Longibacter salinarum: one gene and its partner. Each later gene encodes a partner of the first gene's protein in a complex. Links are inferred from orthologs where the notes say so. Each region holds a gene or a part of one and is shown on either strand. Other genes may lie near its edges.

Evidence for each region.
Region 2: the proteins of secY (region 1) and CRI94_RS10040 are in contact, whole or in part, in a crystal structure (PDB 3DIN), measured with the Thermotoga maritima proteins. The link is inferred for Longibacter salinarum from one-to-one orthologs. Residues at the interface, in WP_004081795.1 of Thermotoga maritima: Glu108, Gly109, Glu110, Glu111, Ala236, Glu237, Arg238, Arg239, Ile240, Thr241, Ile242, Gln243, Tyr244, Ala245, Arg246, Arg247, Val248, Thr249, Gly250, Arg251, Arg252, Val253, Tyr254, Gly256, Ala257, Ser258, Thr259, Tyr260, Leu261, Pro262; in WP_004082002.1 of Thermotoga maritima: Glu261, Ala262, Arg263, Lys300, Ala301, Arg302, Thr303, Ile304, Ile305, Leu323, Tyr324, Asp325, Pro326, Val329, Ser330, Tyr333, Ile336, Lys340, Phe345, Val349, Glu363, Phe364, Tyr374, Ser375, Gly376, Gly377, Glu393, Ile395, Thr482, Ser483.

The regions. Positions count from the first base shown.
Region 1 is NZ_PDEQ01000001.1:863,721-866,997, reverse strand. Bases 312-3,273 are described here. They hold secY (preprotein translocase subunit SecY), read left to right. Parts: upstream 312-1,113; coding sequence 1,114-2,433; downstream 2,434-3,273. Other genes in these bases: map (type I methionyl aminopeptidase), read left to right, coding at 2,537-3,273; rplO (50S ribosomal protein L15), read left to right, coding at 514-981; rpmD (50S ribosomal protein L30), read left to right, coding at 312-347. In the rest of the region: rpsE (30S ribosomal protein S5), read left to right, coding at 1-29; more of rpmD, read left to right, coding at 162-311; more of map, read left to right, coding at 3,274-3,277. UniProt on the Escherichia coli protein: The central subunit of the protein translocation channel SecYEG. Consists of two halves formed by TMs 1-5 and 6-10.
Region 2 is NZ_PDEQ01000004.1:402,004-406,409, forward strand. What follows is about bases 66-4,156. They hold CRI94_RS10040 (preprotein translocase subunit SecA), read left to right. Parts: upstream 66-434; coding sequence 435-3,956; downstream 3,957-4,156. Other genes in these bases: recN (DNA repair protein RecN), read left to right, coding at 4,087-4,156. In the rest of the region: more of recN, read left to right, coding at 4,157-4,406. UniProt on the Escherichia coli protein: Required for protein export, interacts with the SecYEG preprotein conducting channel.

The DNA of each region.
Region 1 (3,277 bases):
TCCCGCTGGAGAAAGTATTCAACGGGTAAGGCAGGCCCGCCGACGCGACCGGGGAGGAAGGGGTACAGCCCCTGTGAACAAAGCTCCGGTCGCGTACTCACCATCCCTGCGAGCCGGCGACACGCGTCGCCCCTCGCCTCATCGACCAACGACGTAACGCGATGGCTACACTGAAAATCACGCAGGTCCGAAGCACGAACTCTCGCTCGAAGAAGCAGCGGGACACGCTGAAGGCCCTCGGTCTGCGTAAGATCCGCCAGACCGTCGAGCAGGACGACACGCCGCAGATTCGCGGCATGATCCGCAAGGTGGCTCACCTTGTAGACGTGGAAGAGCTCGACGCGTAAGGTCTTTGCCGCAGTGATCGCCCGACCAGGCGTGTGGAGAACAGCCGTTTGGCGCTTCTCATATTCACTGCTACGACATCTCGACATCTCTACTCATGCGAGTTCGCGTCCACGCTCCGGAACGTCCGGCCGCGTCGGTGCGAGCGCCAGCCCAACGACACTGATTATGGATCTCAGCAATCTCAAGCCCGCAGAGGGCGCCACGAAAGATAAGCAGCGTCTCGGACGCGGCGTCGGTTCCGGTCGCGGTGGACACCAGTCCACGCGCGGCGACAAGGGACAGAGCAGCCGGTCCGGTTCGAAGAACCGCCCGATGTGGTTCGAGGGGGGCCAGATGCCTCTCTACCGCCGCCTCCCGAAGTTCGGCTTCACCAACAACTTTCGCGTGGAGCCCAGCATCGTCAACGTGTCGCGCATCGCGCGTCTCGTGAACGACGGTCGGATCGATGCATCCGAACCGGTCACGCCGGAGGTTCTCGATGCGGCTGGCGCCATCCGCGATCCCGAATACGTCAAGATTCTCGGTGACGGCGAGATCGACGTTGCCCTCGAGGTGTCGGCGCATGCCTTCAGCGAGAGCGCAAAGAAAAAGATCGAGGATGCGGGTGGATCGGTCACCGATCTCGACGCGTAACCTCTAATCCGTCGGCTGACAGTCTCGCCATCATCGGGACCGTCGGCCGACCGGGTTGCCCTTTCCCTCTATCTGAATCAGACGACGTGTTCGGCTCGCACCGCGGTACCCGAGCACAGACCGACGGACGTTATGGCTGGATTCGCCGAAAGTATTCGCAACATCTGGGAGATTGAGGACCTGCGGAACCGCATCCTGTATACGCTGGGTCTTCTCGTAGTCTACCGCTTTGGGACGTATGTTACGCTCCCGGGCGTCGATGCTGCGACCCTGACCGACATTAATGCGGCATCCGGAGATGGTGGCATCTTCGGCTTCCTCGACATGTTCGTCGGCGGTGCGTTCCGCCAGGCGGGCATATTTGCGTTGGGAATCATGCCGTACATTACCGCCTCGATTATCATCCAGTTGATGGGAGCGGTCGTCCCGTACTTCCAGAAGCTGCAGCGTGAGGGAGAGGACGGTCGCCGCCGAATTACACAGTTGACGCGGTATGGCACCGTTGGAATCACGGCGCTGCAGTCGATCGGTTATGCGATCAACCTGAGCTACGGTCAGACGGGGAGCGCGATCGTGATCGACAAGACGCTATTCATGATCACGACGGTTCTCGTTCTCACGAGTGGTACCGTCTTTGTCATGTGGCTCGGCGAGCGGATCAGCGAGAAGGGCATCGGGAACGGGATCTCTCTCGTCATTATGGTGGGTATCATTGCCTTCCTGCCGCAGTCGCTCTTCAACGAGATCGACATCAACGGCGACAACATCTTTATCGTCCTGATCGAGGTCGGCGTCTGGGTACTCGTTACCGCAGGGGTTGTGCTCGTCTCGCAGGGTATGCGCCGGATTCCGGTGCAGTATGCGAAGCGAGTCGTTGGACGGAAGTCCTTCGGGGGCTCGACGCAGTATCTCCCGATTCGCGTGAACGCGGCCGGTGTGATGCCGATCATTTTCGCCCAGTCGATCATGTTCATTCCGAGCACCTTCGCGTCGTTCATGCCGGATAACGAAACGGCACAGCAGATCGGCGCCTGGTTCGGCCAGATCGACAGCGTTGGCTATTCTGTGCTCTTCTTCGTGATCGTTGTCTTCTTTACCTACTTCTATACGGCGATCACGGTGAACCCACAGCAAATGGCGGACACCATGAAGCGTCAGGGTGGATTTATCCCTGGCATTCGACCGGGTAAGCAGACGAGCGAGTTCATTGATACGATCCTGACGCGGATCACGCTGCCGGGATCGGTCTTCCTCGGATTCGTGGCGATCCTGCCGTCGTTCGCTATGGCATTTGGCGTGACGCAGGGCTTCGCGATGTTCTTCGGAGGAACGAGCCTTCTGATTCTTGTCCAGGTGACGCTTGACACGCTGCAGCAGATTGAAAGTCATCTGCTCATGCGCCACTACGACGGCTTCATGAAGAGCGGTAAGATGCGCGGCCGTCGCGTGTGATCGCCGTAGAACGAGTCCGTGTCCGAATGGGTGACGGCCCCAGGTTTCGGTGATGCCTATGAACCTGTTCCAGCGGTTCGTCCAACGAATAAAAGGTGCTTTCATGATCCAACTGAAGAGCCAGCGCGAGATCGACCTGATGCGCGAGAGCGCCGATCTCGTGGGGCGTACGCTCGGTAAAGTTGCTGAGTACATCCAGCCGGGTGCGACGCTCGAAGAGCTCGACGCCATCGCGGAAGACTTTATTCGAACACACGATGCCGAGCCCGCATTCAAGGGCTATCAAGTTGGGGATAACGTTTTTCCGGGTACGCTCTGCACGTCCGTGAATGACGTGGTGGTGCACGGCATCCCAAACGATTACACGCTTCAGGAAGGCGATCTGCTTTCCGTGGACTGCGGAGTGAAGCTGAACGGCTACTACGGCGACAGCGCTTACACCTTCGCGGTAGGGGAGATCGATGACGCAGCACAGGCCCTATGTCAGACGACGTACCGGGCCTTGCATCTGGGTATCGAACAGGCCATTGTTGGTAACCGGATCGGAGACATCGGGCACGCTGTCGACGCCTACTGTTCGGAACGTGGATACGGCGTCGTACGCGATCTGGTCGGACACGGTATCGGAAAAGAGCTGCACGAGAAACCGCAGATCCCGAACTTCGGAAAGCCTGGATCGGGCCGGAAGCTTAAGCGCGGACTCACCGTCTGCATCGAGCCCATGGTTAACCAGGGCACGGCATCTGTAGATGTCGACGCTGATGGCTGGACGATCCGAGCCGCGGACGGGAAGCCTTCTGCACACTACGAACATATGATTGCGGTGGACGAGGATGAGCCGCAG
Region 2 (4,406 bases), on another replicon or contig:
ACGCCCCCATCGGCGGTTCATCTGCATAGAAGCGTACACGAGCAGAAGACGCAATGCGTATATCAGGACCCTAAACTGCGTTGTGACCAACGGTGATTGCATCCAGATCACGTGGGCTGACCGTCGCTCAAAAGAGATCGGATGAAAGAGACCACGACGAGCCCACTCCGCGACATCATCGCCCCCATGATAGGGAACGGATGAAGATGCCTCGCGTGCTACTCCCGACGTGGTAAATAGATCGATTGAGGTACGTTCCTCGTTGGCACGTTTACCATTTCCCCTGTCTCACGTCGACCGGTGCGGAGCTCTCACGAGAGCCCCCATCGAATCATCCCTGTCTCTGGGACCCTCAGCAGGTCTCTCCCATCGAGGCTGGGTATGCGGGACCGGGCGTTGTTTTCTCTTGCACGCATTTGCTGCCGACTGCACACATGTTCAAGTGGCTTAAGGATTTATTCGGAGATCGGAATCAGCGTCAGCTCGACGAGCTATGGCCGATCGTTGATGAGATCAACGAATACTACGACGGGCTCGACGCCCTGTCCGACGACGAGCTGCGTGGAAAGACCAACTCCTTTCGCGAGCGCATCCGCGACGCCGTCGCCGATATCGAAGCACGACAGGAAGAGATCAACGAACGCCTGAAGCACGCGCCCGACGCGGAGTCGCCGGCAATCGGCGGGGATGGTGCGGTGGCGGAGGCTCTACCCGAATCGGACGTGGAGCCTCTTTCGATGCAGGAGCGCGATGCCCTGTACGACGAACTGGATGTCCTCGAAGAGGAGTGGCATGATCGCGTCGAAGATGAGCTTAATGCCATCCTGCCCGAAGCCTTCGCCGTCATGAAGGAGACCTGCCGCCGCATGGTCGGAGAGACCTGGCGCGCGGGCGGCTCGGAGATCGAGTGGGACATGATCCCGTACGATGTCCAGCTCCTCGGTGGAATCGTCCTGCACCAGGGACGCATCGCGGAGATGAAGACGGGTGAAGGTAAGACGCTCGTCGCGACGCTGCCGCTCTACCTGAACTCCCTGGCCGGGCGCGGCTGTCACCTCGTGACGGTGAACCCGTATCTCGCACAGCGTGATGCGGAGTGGATGGGGCCGCTCTTTGAGTTCCACGGACTCGAGGTCGACTGCATCGACCAGTATCAGCCGCACTCCCGCGGTCGCCGCGCCGCCTACGAAGCCGACATCACGTACGGAACGAATAACGAGTTCGGCTTCGACTACCTGCGCGACAACTCCTTCGTCGTCCGCCCCGACCAGCTGCAGCAGCGCGGCCACCATTTCGCCATCATTGATGAGATCGACTCGGTCCTCATTGATGAGGCCCGGACGCCGCTCATCATTTCTGGCCCGGTTCCGGACGCCGACGAGAACCAGTTCGGCGAGCTACGTGACCCGGTCGAGAAGCTCGTGCAGGCGCAGCGCAAGATCGTGCGTCGCCTCACCAAAGAGGCGGAAGAGAAGATCGAGGCCATGCACGAGGCCGAAGAGGACGGGGACAAAAACCGCGCTCGCGAACTTGAGGAGGAAGCCGGTCTTGCCCTCCTCCGCGCCACGCGGGGCTACCCCAAGAACCGCCGCCTGCAGAAGCTGCTGCAGGAGCCGGGCGTCGAGCGCCTTCGCCAGCAGACGGAGTATTTCTATCTGCAGGAGAATGCGAAGCGCATGCCGTTCGTCGATGAGGCGCTCTACTTCTCGATCGATGAGAAGCAGCGCTCCATCGAGATGACGGAGAAAGGCCAGGAGTTCATGGCCGACATCATGGACCAGACCAAAGACATGTTCATCCTTCCCGTCATTGGGGAGGAGATCGCCCAGGTCGAGGAGGATCACGAGCAGGCCGTCAAGGATCTGGAGGAGGACCTGCGGTCGCGCGACATCAGCGCCGAGAAGCGCGAAAACAAACTCCTGAATGACAAGCGCGAGCTCGAGAAGGAGCAGCAAGAAAAGAAGCGCGAGATCTACAACACGTATTCCGAGCGTGCTGAACGGCTGCACGGTATTGAGCAGCTCTTGAAGGCGTTCACGCTGTACGAGCGCGACACCGAGTACATCGTCGAGAACGGAAAAGTCCAGATTGTCGACGAGCACACCGGTCGTGTCCTCGAAGGCCGCCGCTACTCCCAGGGACTCCACCAGGCCATCGAGGCAAAGGAGAAGGTGGAGGTGCAGGCCGCCACGCAGACCTACGCGACGGTCACGCTCCAGAACTACTTCCGCATGTACGACAAGCTGTCGGGCATGACGGGTACGGCCGAAACCGAGGCGGAGGAATTTGGCGACATCTACGAGCTCGACGTCGTGGTCGTCCCGACCCACGAGCCCATCCGGCGCGACGACCTGGATGATCTGGTTTTCAAGACGAAGCGCGAGAAGTACAACGCCGTCGTCGAGCGCGTTCAGGAATACAATGACAAAGGCCAGCCCGTCCTCGTCGGTTCGGCCTCGGTCGAAGTATCGGAGCAGATCAGCCGCATGCTGAAGCGCGCCGGCATCCGCCACAACGTGCTCAACGCCAAGCGGGACCGCGCCAAGCAGGAGGCCGACGTCGTCGCCGAAGCGGGACGCCGCGGCGCCGTCACCATCGCCACGAACATGGCCGGTCGTGGTACCGACATCAAGATTACCGATGAGGTCCGCGATCTCGGCGGCCTCGCTATCGTCGGTTCGGAGCGACACGAATCTCGCCGTATCGACCTGCAGCTTCGCGGTCGGTCCGGTCGTCAGGGCGATCCGGGCGAGAGCCAGTTCTTCGTCTCGCTCGAGGATGAGCTGATGCGCCTCTTCGGCTCCGACCGCGTCGCCAAGATCATGGACCGCCTCAACCTTGAGGAAGGGGCCGTGATCACGCACCCGTGGATCAACAAGAGCATCAAGCGGGCGCAGTCGAAGGTCGAGCAGAATAACTTCGCCATCCGTAAACGCCAGCTCGAATACGATGACGTGCTGAACGCTCAGCGCGAAGTCATTTATAAGCGTCGCCGCGAGGCACTGACGGGCGACCGCTTCCACGGCCAGATCCTCAACATGCTGCACGAGGTCATCGAGGCCATGGTCGACAAGTACTACGGCGACGGCAACCTGGCGGGCCTCCGCGAGGAGATGCTGCGCGTGCTCGCCTTCGACTTCGACATGGACCGCGAGACGTTCATGCAGGTCGGCGCCGACGGGGTCACCGATCGCGCCTTCGACGCCGCAACGAACTATTATCAGGAGAAGCGTCGCGCCATCGCGCAGAACTTCTACCAGCCGCTCAAGCAGCTGGTTGACGAACGAGGCGACGAGGCCCCCGACCAGATCTACATCGACTTCACGGATGGTCAGCGCCTGATCCGCACCGTCATGGAGACGGAAGAGGCGGTCGAAACGAACGGCCAGGAGGTCAGCGATTCGCTGGAGCGCACCGCGATGCTGCAGACGGTCGACGCCAAGTGGACCGAACACCTGCGCGAGCTCGACGAACTGAAAGAGGGAATCAACCTTCGTTCCTTCGGCCGGAAGGATCCGGTTGTCGAATACAAGATGGAGGCGTACGAACTCTTTGCCGACCTGATGGCAGACGTCGGCCGCGAGGTCGTTTCGCTTGTCTTCCGTTCTGGTCCGGTCGTCGACACGAAGAAGGACGACCTTTCCAAAGCCGATGGACGAGGCAAGCAGCCGAAAGGTCGCCTCGATCGCCGTCGCGCGAAAACGCGCCACGACTCGATGGATCCGACGTACAACGTCAAGGGAGGCGGAGACGGACAGAATGAAGCCGCTGAACGCGATCCCTCCGCAGACGCGCCGCAGGAACCGGTCGTCGTCGAGGACGAGCCGGGGCGCAACGACAAGGTCACCATCCGCAACAATTCCACCGGTGAGGAGAAAACCGAGAAGTGGAAGTACGCGAAGAAGAAGGTTCGGAATGGTAGCTGGACGCGTGTGAAGGATCCCGAACTCTCCTAACCTCCGGCGCCGCCCCGAACGCATGCACGCTCCGTCGCGCCCGGCCCCCGCCCCGTGCTGGATGCATCCCGGTCTCTAGGATCGCGGACGCACCGACACGTCCCCTGCCGCTCGCAATCCCCAGTGACTCATGCTTCGCTCGCTGTACGTACGCGACTATGCACTCATTGAAGAACTCGATGTCGAGTTCGGGAGCGGACTGAATATCATTACTGGTGAAACCGGGGCGGGAAAGTCGATCCTTCTCGGTGCGCTCAACATGATCCTGGGCGAGCGCGCAAACACGGACGTCGTACGTCAGGACGCGAAGAAGGCGATTATCGAGGGCATCTTTGACGATGCCAACACAGATCGCATTCGCACCCTGCTTGAGGACGCGGAAATCGACACGGACCCACTGCCGCGCATCATTCTCCGCCGGCAGATCACCGACCGAGGGAGTCGCGGTTT